Regions from separate parts of the Kitasatospora sp. NPDC087314 genome, predicted to be linked through region 1. Evidence: riboswitches for the same ligand, from Rfam matches in the RefSeq annotation. Region 1 holds a riboswitch; each other region holds the start of a gene.
What was found. A riboswitch is a leader RNA that binds a small molecule or an ion and turns the genes downstream of it on or off. The one in region 1 is predicted to bind cyclic di-AMP.
Positions count from the first base shown of each region.

Region 2: it holds a riboswitch for cyclic di-AMP, as region 1 does, so the genes downstream of both, ACIO5E_RS38870 (transglycosylase family protein) here and ACIO5E_RS34340 (peptidoglycan DD-metalloendopeptidase family protein) in region 1, are expected to answer to the same signal.
Region 3: it holds a riboswitch for cyclic di-AMP, as region 1 does, so the genes downstream of both, ACIO5E_RS09235 (M23 family metallopeptidase) here and ACIO5E_RS34340 (peptidoglycan DD-metalloendopeptidase family protein) in region 1, are expected to answer to the same signal.
Region 4: it holds a riboswitch for cyclic di-AMP, as region 1 does, so the genes downstream of both, ACIO5E_RS04010 (transglycosylase family protein) here and ACIO5E_RS34340 (peptidoglycan DD-metalloendopeptidase family protein) in region 1, are expected to answer to the same signal.

Region 1 covers NZ_JBIUYE010000019.1:157,399-160,530, forward strand. The annotation lists gene ACIO5E_RS34335 (APC family permease) at 1-251, opposite strand, end outside; gene ACIO5E_RS34340 (peptidoglycan DD-metalloendopeptidase family protein) at 632-1,603, opposite strand; cyclic di-AMP (ydaO/yuaA leader) riboswitch at 1,606-1,787, opposite strand; gene ACIO5E_RS34345 (MFS transporter) at 2,100-3,132, shown strand, end outside.
Region 2 covers NZ_JBIUYE010000030.1:28,260-31,391, forward strand. The annotation lists gene ACIO5E_RS38865 (cytochrome P450) at 1-895, shown strand, start outside; cyclic di-AMP (ydaO/yuaA leader) riboswitch at 1,106-1,273, shown strand; gene ACIO5E_RS38870 (transglycosylase family protein) at 1,279-2,184, shown strand; gene eno (phosphopyruvate hydratase) at 2,426-3,132, shown strand, end outside.
Region 3 covers NZ_JBIUYE010000003.1:591,350-594,481, reverse strand. The annotation lists gene ACIO5E_RS09240 (hypothetical protein) at 1-461, shown strand, start outside; gene ACIO5E_RS09235 (M23 family metallopeptidase) at 542-1,375, opposite strand; cyclic di-AMP (ydaO/yuaA leader) riboswitch at 1,388-1,546, opposite strand; gene ACIO5E_RS09230 (YiaA/YiaB family inner membrane protein) at 1,792-2,082, shown strand; gene ACIO5E_RS09225 (alpha/beta fold hydrolase) at 2,212-3,039, shown strand; gene ACIO5E_RS09220 (TetR/AcrR family transcriptional regulator) at 3,084-3,132, shown strand, end outside.
Region 4 covers NZ_JBIUYE010000002.1:19,875-23,006, forward strand. The annotation lists gene ACIO5E_RS04005 (hypothetical protein) at 1-860, shown strand, start outside; cyclic di-AMP (ydaO/yuaA leader) riboswitch at 1,291-1,453, shown strand; gene ACIO5E_RS04010 (transglycosylase family protein) at 1,440-2,735, shown strand; gene ACIO5E_RS04015 (hypothetical protein) at 2,973-3,132, shown strand, end outside.

The DNA.
Region 1 (3,132 bases):
CGGGCCATCGCCACGTACCCGACCGAGAACACCGTGAGCACCACGGTCGCCAGGACGTACGCGGCGGGCGCGCCGACGCCGTTGCCCTGCCCGACGACGATCGGCAGGTTGCCGGTCATCGCGGTGATCGGGGCGGCGGTGGCGATCGCCATGAACACCACGCCCACCAGGCCGACCGAGTCCGCCTTCAACCGGTCGACCCCGCCTCCCCCGGTCTGCCCGTCGACCGTTTCCCCGCTCCGGACGGCCATCCGTCCTCCTCCGTGCGCCATGGCTCCACCGCCCGCCGAACCGCCGGGCGCCGACTGCCCGACAGCATCGGGGCGCGGCGAGAGCCCTCGCAAGAACAGATCGTCGGACCGGTCGCGGGCAGGTTGACGCCCTGTTCGGTTCCACTCACCCGCGCTCGAACGAGCCCGCCCGGAAAGGGCATTGGCCGAGAAAAGCATCGGCCGGAAAAGGCGATGGCCGGCCCGGCACACGAGGGAGGTCTCGTGCGCCGGGCCGGCCTGGGCGTGTCCCGCGCCCATGTCCGCCGCTGCGGCGATCACCCGGTCGAGCGGTCACCCGACATGACCATTCCGGGAGGTCGTTCCGCCCGTAGCAGCGGTGGCTTCTCAAGCGGTACGGGTCAGAGCGCGACGCCGTGGGCCCGCAGGTAGGTGACCGGGTTGATGTCCGAGCCGTACTCCGAGCCGTTGCGGATCTCGAAGTGCAGGTGCGGGCCGGTCACGTTGCCGGTCGCGCCGGAGAGGCCGATCTGCTGGCCGGCGGTGACGGTCTGACCGATCTTCACACCGATCGAGGAGAGGTGCGCGTACTCGGCGTAGTGGCCGTCGGAGAGCTTGATCTCGACCTCGTTGCCGTAGGCGCCGCCGTTGCCGGCCTTCACCACGACACCGTTGGCGACGGCGCGCAGCGGGGTGCCGGTGGAGGCCACGAAGTCCTGGCCGGTGTGGTGGCCGGAGGCCCACATCGAGCCGGCCACGCCGTAGGCGGTGCCCAGCTTCGGGTTGGCCAGCGGCGCGACGAAGCCGGACGTGGCGGCGGCTACCGGGGTGGCGGTGACCGCGGCGACCGGCGCGGCGGTCTGCACCTGGGTCTGGAGCTGGGCGGACGGCTTCGCGGCCTCGGTCCGGACCTCCAGCTGGGCCTTCGGCTTGGCGGCGGTGTCCGAGGCGGCCGGAGCGGCCGGCTTGGCCGGGGCGGCGTCCGAGGACGGCGCGGCAGCGGTGGCCTGGCCGGCGATCGCGAGCTGCTGGCCCGGGAAGATCAGGTTCGGGTTGCCACCGACGACCGAGCGGTTGTGCGCGTACAGCGCCTCCCAGCCACCGTCGACGTGCTTGGCGTCGGCGATCTTCGACAGGGTGTCGCCGCTGACGACGCGGTAGCTCTCCTGCGCGGGGGCCTGGGCGGCGGGAGCGGAGGCGGGAGCGGCACTGGTCGAGGTGGTGCTCTGCGCGACCGGGGCGGCCGGGACGGTGTAGGCCTGGGCGCTCATCGCGGTGACGAGCGGGAGGGCGAAGGAGGCACCGGTGACGGCGGTGGCGATGCCGATGCGGACGGCGCGGGGCAGGGCGATACGACGAGCCTGAGCAGGCATGGGATTTTCCTCTCCGACGCCTGCGAGGTGAGCTGTCGGGTTCGGGCTGGAGTTGCCCGGCCGCATGCGCGGCTTCACCCCTAGCCGGCCCTGGATCCGGTCACGCGAGAGCGTGCCGTTCCGGTCCGGCGACTTACCTGTGGGTCCCCCGCTCCTGCCGTACAGAGTTCAGTTCGAACCACCGGGCAGCGGCAGGACTCGGCGTTCCGCCCGGAGGATCCGTCCGGACTGGCCGGGCGGTCGCTGAACTAAAACCCATCCATTCGAGTGAAGCAATGTCGATCACTTGAACCGGCAACCACTGCGCGGACCATGGTGACCCTCCGAATGATCCGCCGCACTGTACGTGCACAATCCATTCACCCGGCGCCACTGATCCACGACGCTGCGCCCATCCCGCCAGCACAGCGCACCCGGCCGCTCACGCACCGCCCACCGTCAACACACCCCCCGGTGACCCTTGTCACGTACACCCCACTGGGCGCAGGATCAGGCCGTGACCACCTCTGAGTCCGGCATCCTGCGTCTGGGCACCGCGCAAGGCCGCTGGGTACTTCTGGCGACGGTGCTCGGCTCCAGCATGGCGCTGCTCGACGGCACCGTGGTGAACGTCGCGCTGCCCCGGATCGGCGCCGATCTCGGCGCCACGCTCGCCTCCCTGCAGTGGACGCTGAACGCGTACCTGCTCACCCTGGCCGGGCTGATCCTGCTCGGCGGCGCGCTCGGGGACCGGTACGGCCGGCGCCGGGTGTTCCTGATCGGCGTGGTCTGGTTCGCCGCCGCCTCCGCGGCCTGCGCCGCCGCCCCGGACATCCAGGTGCTGATCGCCGCCCGCGCCGTCCAGGGCGTCGGCGGGGCGCTGCTCACCCCCGGTTCGCTCGCCATGCTGCAGGCCGTCTTCCACCCGGACGACCGCTCGGCGGCGGTGGGTCTGTGGTCGGGCCTCGGCGGGGTGGCGGCCGCGGTCGGCCCCTTCGTCGGCGGCTGGCTGGTGGACGGCCCGGGCTGGCGGTGGATCTTCCTGCTGAACCTGCCGCTCGCGGCCGCCGTGGTCGCGGTCACCTCCCGCTTCGTCCCCGAGAGCCGGGACGAGAGCGCCGTCGGCCACTTCGACGTCCTCGGCGCGCTGCTCGCCGCGCTCGCCCTCGGGGCGATCACCTACGCGCTCACCGCCGCCGGGGAGGGACTGTCCCCCGCCGTCTGGGTCAGCGGCGCCCTCGGCCTGCTGTTCGGCGCGGCCTTCCTCGCGGTCGAGCGCCGCACCGCCGAGCCGATGCTGCCGCTCGGCCTCTTCTCCTCCCGGCTGTTCACCGCCGTGAACCTGGTCACCCTGTGCGTCTACGCGGCGTTCAGCGGGGTGTTCTTCCTGCTGGTGGTGCAGCTGCAGATCGTCGCGGGCTTCTCCCCGCTGGTCTCCGGCCTCGCGCTGGTCCCGATCACCGTGCTGATGCTGACGCTGTCGGCGCGCGCCGGGCGGCTCGGCAAGCGGATCGGCCCCCGGATCCCGCTCACCGTCGGCCCGCTGCTGT
Region 2 (3,132 bases), on a different contig from region 1:
CGACGGCTTCGCGCAGCGCGGTTCGGCGGACCTGATCCACGAGTTCGCCTTCCCGCTCCCCATCTACGCGATCTGCGACATGCTGGGAGTGCCGGCCGAGGACCAGGACGACTTCCGCGACTGGGCGGGGATGATGATCCGGCACGGCGGCGGCCAACGCGGCGGTGTGGGGCGAGCGGTGAAGCGGATGCGGGCGTACCTGCTGGAGCTGATCCACCGCAAGCGGGCGGATCCGGGGGAGGACCTGATCTCGGGCCTGATCCGGGCGAGCGACCACGGCGAGCACCTGACCGAGAACGAGGCCGCGGCGATGGCCTTCATCCTGCTGTTCGCGGGGTTCGAGACGACGGTGAACCTGATCGGCAACGGCACCTACGCGCTGCTGCGCAACCCGGGGCAGCGGGCGCTGCTGCAGGAGTCGGTGGCGCGTGGCGAGACGGCGCTGCTGGAGACCGGGATCGAGGAACTCCTGCGCTACGACGGGCCGGTGGAGCTGGCGACGTGGCGCTTCGCGACGCGGCCGCTGTCGATCGGCGGGGTGGACATCCCGGTGGGCGATCCGGTGCTGGTGGTGCTGGCCGCGGCGGACCGCGATCCGGCCAGGTTCGCGGACGAGAACATCCTTGACCTGGCCCGGAGGGACAACCCGCACCTGGGTTTCGGCCACGGGATCCATTACTGCATCGGCGCCCCGCTGGCCCGGCTGGAGGGTCGGAGTGCGCTGGCCACGCTGCTTTCCCGGTTGCCGGATCTGCGGCTTGCGGAAAGCCCGGAGAATCTGCGCTGGCGGGGTGGCCTGATCATGCGTGGGCTGCGGGAACTCCCGGTCGAATTCAGCCCGGAGAGCAGGTCGCCGCACGCGCCCGTCCCTCCCGTCGACGCTCCGACACGCTGACGAGGCGTCGCCGGACGGCCTCCACGGGCAGTCTGAACCGTCATCAATCCGGACATACGACCCCCTTTGGTAGGCGACCGAACACGTGCCGTAATTTCTGTGTGATATCGGTGATATGAGCTTGTGATTGGTCTGAGGATCTGTCTACTCTCCCTGGAGTTCGCAGCTGCGGACCCCGTGCGCGGAACGCCGAATCCTGCCCGCCGCGTCACGGGAAACCGACCAGACCCTGGGCAGGGGCGGGGGAACCAGGTTTGTTGCCGTTCCCCAACGGCTTGGGGTGAAGCCGCCCGAGCGGAATCGTTTCCGCTTTCGGCGGCCGGGCCACCTCCCGGTCCGAACCCGACAGCTCACCTCGCAGGCGTGCGGAGAGGGACCTCTTCATGCTGTTCGTTGGAACTGGCCGTCACCGTCGTCGCACCCAGGCCGAGAAGGCCATCGCCGTCGCCGGTGTGGCCGGCGTCGGACTCGCGATGCCGATCCTCACCGCCACCGGCGCCTCCGCCGCCCCGGCCTCCGCCTGGGACTCCGTCGCCCAGTGCGAGAGCGGCGGCAACTGGAGCATCAACACCGGCAACGGCTTCTACGGCGGCCTGCAGTTCACCTCCAGCACCTGGAAGGCGTACGGCGGCACCTCCTACGCGCCGCAGGCCAACCAGGCCAGCAAGGGGCAGCAGATCTCGGTCGCCGAGAAGGTGCTGGCCTCGCAGGGGCCGGGCGCCTGGCCGGTCTGCTCGCAGAAGGCCGGTCTGAGCAAGGGCGGCGCCCCGGCGTCCGTTGACACCTCCTCGGACGCCAAGCCCGCCAAGCAGCCCGCCGCCAAGCCGGTCCAGCAGGAGCAGGCCCCGAAGCCGGTGCAGCAGGCCGCCCCGAAGCCGGCCGCCCAGCAGCCGGCGCAGCCGCAGGCCCAGGGCTTCTCCGGCAAGGCCGGCTGGGACGCCGACGCGAAGGTGTACCGGTACCAGAACAACGGTGCCTGGTACTGGACCAGCCACCAGAGCGTCTACCAGCAGTACGCGGGCCAGGCCGCCGCCCAGCCGCAGTCCGCGCCACGGGCCGCGCAGCCCGTCCAGCCGGTCCAGCGCGTCCAGCCCATCCTGCCCGCGCAGTCCGCCCCGGCCGCGCAGACCGGCCACGACTACACCGTCCGGTCCGGCGACACGCTGTCGAGCATCGCCACCGCCCAGGGCGTGTCCGGCGGTTGGCAGTCGGTGTACGACGGCAACCGCGGCACCGTCGGCGGGGACCCGAACCTGATCATGCCCGGCCAGGTGCTGCACCTCGGCTGATCCTGCGAGGCCCGGCGAAGGAAGGGGGACGGGCTTCGTCCCCCTTCCTTCGCATTCGCCCGTTTCGATCGGGCAGTCAGGTGAACTACCGGTGGGTAGTCGGGCCACACGCTGAGACGGGACCGAGGCCAACGTGGCCCCGGCGGCCAGGGCGGTTAGGCTCTGGTCGTAACGACTTCGCAATCGTCCCGCCGGCAGCACCAATCGTCGGCCGGACCCTGCTTCCGCAAGGAGATGCCTCGTGCCGTCCATCGATGTCGTCGTAGCCCGTGAGATCCTCGACTCGCGTGGCAACCCCACGGTCGAGGTCGAGGTCGGCCTCGACGACGGCAGCACCGGTCGTGCCGCTGTCCCGTCGGGTGCCTCCACCGGCGCCTTCGAGGCGCTTGAGCTGCGCGACGGTGACAAGAACCGCTACTTCGGCAAGGGCGTGGAGAAGGCCGTCCTGGCCGTCATCGAGCAGATCGGCCCGGAGCTGGTCGGCTACGACGCCACCGAGCAGCGCCTGATCGACCAGGCCATGCTCGACCTGGACGCCACCCCGGACAAGTCCTCGCTCGGCGCCAACGCGATCCTGGGCGTCTCGCTGGCCGTGGCGCACGCCGCCTCCGAGGCCAGCGACCTGCCGCTGTTCCGCTACCTGGGCGGCCCGAACGCGCACGTGCTGCCCGTGCCGATGATGAACATCCTCAACGGCGGTTCGCACGCGGACTCCAACGTCGACATCCAGGAGTTCATGATCGCCCCGATCGGCGCGGAGTCCTTCTCCGAGGCCGTCCGCTGGGGCGTCGAGGTCTACCACACCCTCAAGGGCGTGCTGAAGGAGCGCGGCCTGTCCACCGGCCTCGGCGACGAGGGCGGCTTCGCGCCGAACCTGGACAGCAACCGCGAGGCCCTGGACCTCATCACCGAGGCCATCCAGAAGGCCGGCTACGTGCCCGGCCGCGA
Region 3 (3,132 bases), on a different contig from region 1:
TGCTGCACGCGCACGGGGTGGACGTCGCGGACGAGGCCGGGGTCCGGGCCTGGCTGGCCGGATTCCGGGAGCTGACGCAGGACGAGCGGCTGGCCGCGTTCGCCGCGCTGGGGCAGGCCGGCTGGCTGGACGAGGTGGACGAGCAGGGCTGGGGCCCGGCCCGGGTGTTGTCGGTCGGCATGGCCACCGATGGCGCGCGCCGGCTGCTGGAGCAGGGCCTGATGCGGCGCAGCTACCGCAACCTGGCCGAGCTGACCGCACTGGGCCGGCCGATGCCGGACGAACTCGCCGGGGACTTCGGGGAGTTCGAGGACGCGGCGGCGGAGGCGGCGCTCGACCTGTACGGGGAGTGGACGGTGCCCGGGCTGCCGCGGCTGCTGGTGACGGAGTTCCCGGACCTCGCGCCGGAGCCAGGGCAGGAGGAGATCGACGCGTACCTGGCGGGGCTGGCGCAGGAGTGACGCGGGCGGACGCGGCGCGCCCGGGCGTGAGGTGACGGAGCCCCGGCCGCGCGGTGTGCGGCCGGGGCTTCGCGGGTGCGTCAGGGGTTGAGGCCGCGCTGCTGGAGCCAGGTCTCCGGGTCGACCGGGGCGCCGCCGCCGGGGCGGACCTCCAGGTGCAGGTGCGGGCCGGTCACGTTGCCGGTCGCACCGACCTTGCCGATCTGCTGGCCGGAGCCGACCTTGCCGGAGCCCTTGATGATCGAGGAGAGGTGGCAGTACCAGATCTCGGTGCCGTCGGGCAGCGTCTCGACGATCCGGTAGCCGTACGAGCCGGACCAGCCGGCCGAGGTGATGGTGCCCTGGCCGACCGCGTAGACGGGGGTGCCGGTGTCGGCGGCGAAGTCCAGGCCGGTGTGCAGGTGGGCCCAGTAGCGGGCGCTCTGGCCGTAGTGGGCGGAGAGGTTGTAGTCGCGCACCGGCAGGGTGAGGGCGGCGGCCTTGGCCCGCTCGGCCTCGTCGGCGACCCGCTTGGCCTCGGCCTCCTTGGCGGCGGCCTTGGCCTCCGCCTCCTTCGCGGCCTGCACGCGGGCGCCCTCCTCGGCGGCGGTGCGCTGGCTGTCGGCCTGCTGCTGGATGCGGGCGGCGAGCGCGAGGCCGGGGTCGGCGGAGAGCGCGACCGGGGTCTCGTCCGGGGCCTCGATGGCGGGGGCGGCAGCCGGGGTGGCGGAGGCGAAGCCGGTGGCGCCAAGGGTCGCGGCGACGGCGGTGACGCCGAGCAGCGGGGAGGCCCCACGGGTCTGACGCGGCATCCGGTGCCGGTTGGTCTCGACGTCCGGGCCGGAGTGTTCGGGGCTGTCCGGGCCGGGGTGGTCGAGGAGCTGGGTACCGGCTGCGGGGCCGGCCGGGTGTGCCGGGGTGTGCGTCGACGCCACGGAGGCGCGCTCCTTTCCTTCCTTCGCGCCTACCGGGTTAGCTGACGGGTTCGGAGCAGGAAGGTCTCCTACGGCCGGGCCGGAGCCCTGCCGATTCACCCCAAGGAACGTGGTTCCCCGGCTCTCTGACCTGCCCGGAGGCCGGCCGGCGGGATTAGGCGACGGCGCACGGTGCCGTCTGGGTACGGCGTTGACGACCGCGCTGCGTTATCAAACGTTAATCCTAGGAGGCCCTGATTCCAAGCCGTTCGCTCGGGACGACCGGGGGCGGGTGGGGCAATCTGGGACACGATGGGCGTTTTGCGCCCCTTGGCCACCATTGACGCCACCTAACGTGATCGGACGTCAACGAACGACCCCCCATCTGAGTACTCCTACTCATGTGCGGCCCGTCCGCGCCGCCGCATTCTGGCGCCATGAACGCACCGATGCAGTCACGCACGACGGCCGCGTACCACCTCCAGGCCGTGCTGTCCTTCGCGCTGTCCGGCAGCGCCCTCGCCGTCGGGATCGCCTACCTGCCGGTCGGCGGCTGGACCCGGGCCTTCCTCGGAATCGGCTTCCTCTACACCGTCACCTCCTCCTTCACGCTGGCCAAGGTGATCCGCGACCGGCAGGAGACGAACGAGATCGTCACCCGGGTGGACCAGGCCCGGCTGGAGAAGCTGCTCAGCGAGCACGACCCGTTCAAGGTCGAGGGGGCCTGAGGGGCGGACTCCGAGGGTCGACACTCCGACCGCCCGCCGAGAGCTTGACGGCTAAGGCTATTAGCCTTAGCTTTATGGCTATCGGCAGAACAGTCGATGACCCGCACCGGCGGTCCCAGGAGGCCCACCATGAACGCCACCAGCGCCCCCAGCACCCAGTACGTCGACGTCCCCGGCGGCCGGATCGCCTACGACGACACCCGGCACGGCGACGGCACCCCCGTCGTCCTGCTCCCCGGGATGCTCGACACCCGCGCCGCGTACCGGCACCTCCACCCCCTGCTGACCGCCGCCGGCCACCGGGTCGTCACCATGGACCTGCGCGGCTTCGGCGCATCCTCGATCGTCTGGGACGACTACTCCCCCGCCGCCATCGCCACCGACGTCCTCGCCCTGCTCGACCACCTCGGCATCGAGCGCGCCGTCCTGGTCGGCAACTCCTACACCGGCGCGACGGTCGTCAAGGTCGCCGGGGACGCCCCCGACCGCGTCGCCGGCATCACCCTGCTGGACGCCTTCATCGAGAACCCGCCGCCGAACGCCCTGATGCGCGGCGTCGTCCGTGCCATGGGCGCCGCACTCGTCCACTGGCCCGCCTTCTGGGGCCTGTACCACCGCAAGCTCGCCTTCCCCGGCGCCAAGCCCGCCGACTTCGACGCGTACGTCGACGGACTCGTCGCCGCGCTGCGCACCCCCGGCCGCAAGACCGCCACCCGCGGGCAGGTCGCCGGCGACTCCGCACCGGTCGGCTGGACCGAGGCCGTCCGCTGCCCGGCGCTCGTCGTCATGGGCAGCAAGGACCCCGACTTCCCCAAGCCGGAGGTCGTCGCCGACCGGCAGGCCGCCGCACTGGGCGCACGGAAGGTGATGATCGAGGGGTCCGGGCACTACCCGATGGCCGACAACCCGCAGGCCACGGCCGACGCCCTGCTGTCCTTCCTCGCCGAACTCGCCTGAGCCGGCCCGGCCCCGCCGCCCCTTCCACCGGAGAGACCGCACCCATGCCCCGAGTAGGACTGACCCCCGAACAGGTCGTCGGCCACGCCCTCG
Region 4 (3,132 bases), on a different contig from region 1:
CGGCCGGCTCCCCGGCCCTGGTGCTCGCCGTGCCCGCGACCGCCGGGCCCGAGTCCCGCTCGGTCGTCGAGGAGCTGCTGTCGATCGTCCGCAGCGAGCAGGGCGGCGTCCAGACCGCCGTCGGCTACCTCCCCGGCAACGGCGCCGAGAGCACCGGCGGTGACGAGCACACCGTCGCCGAACTGCTGGCCATGGCCGCCGAGGCCGGCCTGCCCGCACCGGTCCTGGTGCCGCTGGTACCCGGCCCGCACGGATTCCTGACCGAACTTCACGCCCTCGCCGCGGAGTACGGAGCCCCCGTCACCGACGTGCTCGGCCCGCACCCGCTACTCGCCGAGGCCGTGCACGTGCGACTGTCCGAGGCCGGCCTGGCCCGGGCCGACCGCGCCCGGCTGTTCGCCATCGCGACCGCCGCGGACGGCGTGGTGCTCACCACCGTCGGCGGCGAGGACGCCGCCGCGGCGGCCGGCATCACCGGCGTCCTGCTGGCGGCCCGACTGGCCGTCCCGGTCGTCCCCGCCGCGCTCGACGTGCCCGGCTCGGTCGCCGCGGCCGTCAACCACCTCAAGGAGACCGGCTCCCAGCGCCCGGCACTGGCCCCGCTGGTGATCGGGCCGGAGGCCGACTCGGAGCTGCTCGCCGCGGCCGCCGAGGAGACGGGCTGCCCGTCCGCCGCGCCGCTGGGCGCCTACCCGACGGTCGGCCAGCTGATCGCCTCCACCTACCTGGCCGCGCTGCCCGAACCCTCCCCGGAGGCCGAGGCCGCCGCAGAGGCGGAGGCGGCGGCCGCCGAGGGCACTCACGCCGGTCGCGCCGCCCACGCGGCTCACGCCGCCGCCGAGGGGCCTGCCGACCAGTAACGGACACCACGCGCACCGAAAGGGCCCGGGACGGTAGCGTTCCGGGTCCTTTCAGCTTGTCCCGTACGGGAGTTAAGGGGCGAATGAGAGCGATGTCCGTTCTGTTCACATTTGCCCACCCCCGCTTGGTGCACTTCCCGGCTGTCGAGACGCACTCACGCCCCTCCCCCGCGCCTACGCCCTCATGCGACCCGACGTGCCATCACCCACTCCCTGAAGCTCAGACAGTTGCGTACACCCATAGCGACGTTGCCGGAAAACGGTCATTTACGATCACGATGGGCTGTGAAAATGTCACCTCCCACCAAACCGTGATGTGCATCACAGGTATTTGCAGTTTGAACTTAAGTCTGCTTAACGTGCTCCCCGTTCGTGGCCACACGGACCCAGTTCATCCGCGACGCCGAGTCCTGCCGTCGGATGTCCTGGCAGCGCGAAAACGCATCACGGCAGGAGCGGGGGACCCACAGGTAAGTCGCCCCGGACCGCTCTTCGGAACGGTTCAGGGCTAGGGGTGAAGCCGCGCCCACAGCGCGGCCGGGCAACTCCAGCCCGAATCCGACAGCTCACCTCGCAGGCGTGGGAGAGGACCGCGTCTTCATGCTGCCCACCAACGGCACCCGTCTGTCCAGCCGCACCCGACGCGTGATCGCCGCCATCGGCGTCGCGGGCGTCGGCCTCAGCATCCCGTGCCTCACCTCCGGCACCGCCTCCGCCGCCTCCGTCGCCACCTGGGACAAGGTCGCCCAGTGCGAGAGCAGCGGCAACTGGAGCATCAACACCGGCAACGGCTTCTACGGCGGCCTGCAGTTCACCTCCAGCACCTGGGCCGCCTTCGGCGGCACCGCGTACGCCCCGCAGGCCAACCAGGCCACCAAGGACCAGCAGATCGCCGTCGCCGAGAAGGTGCTCGCCTCGCAGGGCCCGGGCGCCTGGCCGGTGTGCTCCGTCCAGGCCGGCCTGACCCAGGGCGGCGCCGCGGCGTCCGTCGACACCGCGGCCGGTTCGACCACCGGCTCGACCGCCGCCAAGCCGGCCACCAAGCCCGCTGCCCCGGCCGCCAAGCCGGCGCAGGACCAGGCCCCCGCCACGAAGCCCGCTTCGAAGCCGGCCGCGCCGGCCCAGGACCAGGCGCAGGCCCAGGGCAACGCCCAGGCCCAGGGCGGGGACTACACCGTCGCCGCCGGCGACTGGCTGTCCTCGATCGCCGACAAGAACAACGTCCAGGGCGGCTGGCAGCGGCTGTACGAGCTCAACCGCGGCACCCTGACCGAGGGGCCGGACACCATCTACCCGGGCCAGCGCCTGTCGTTCAAGGACGGCGGCCAGGCGGCCCAGCAGTCGGCGCAGCCCGACCAGTCCGGCTCGGGCTTCACCTGGTTCGACCGCTCGCAGAAGTCCGGCCAGACCTCCAACGGCGGTGCCGTGAACGCCAAGCCGGCCGCGCAGAGCCAGGCCCCGGCCTCGAAGCCGGCCGCCCAGGCGCAGACTCAGGCTCCCGCCCAGACCGCCACCGGCAGCATGGCCGCCGCGGTCACCTTCGCCAAGTCGAAGGTCGGCCAGGCCTACGTCTACGGCGGCACCGGCAACGGCGGCTGGGACTGCTCCGGTCTGACCCAGGCCGCGCTGCGTGCCGCGGGCGTCTCCGTCCCGCGCGTCGCCGCCGACCAGGCCGCCGCCAGCACCCACGTCTCGCTGGACAGCCTGCAGGCGGGCGACCTGCTGTTCTGGTCCAACAACGGCAAGGACTCCGGCGTCTACCACGTCGCGATCTACATCGGCGGCGGCCAGTACGTCGAGGCCGCCAACCCGAGCTCGGGCGTGCGCCTGCAGACCGTCGCCAACTGGGCCCCGGACTTCGCCGGCCGGGTCTGAGGACGACGGGCGAGCGACAAGGAACAGGTGACAGATGACGGCTGACAGATAACAGATAACAGATAACAGATAACAGATTTCATCATCTGTCATCTGTCAGCCGTCGCCCGCCCCCGGTGAGAGTCTGGTCGCTCCTCCGGGGGCTCCGGCGCATCCCGCCCCCCTGACGACCAGGGGCCATGGTCAAACCCCGCGCCAGCGGGCATGCTGCTGCTCCGCACCAGAGGAGGAGTCACCATGACCCAGGTCACCGTCACACTCGACGCGAACCTCGCCATCGACGCGATGATGCTCTCCGGCACCAAGAGCCCCCAGGACGCCGTCGAACTGGTCCTGCGCGACTACCTGGCCCGCGGCCGCCGCACCGAGACCCGGACCGGCGACGCGCTCGACGGCC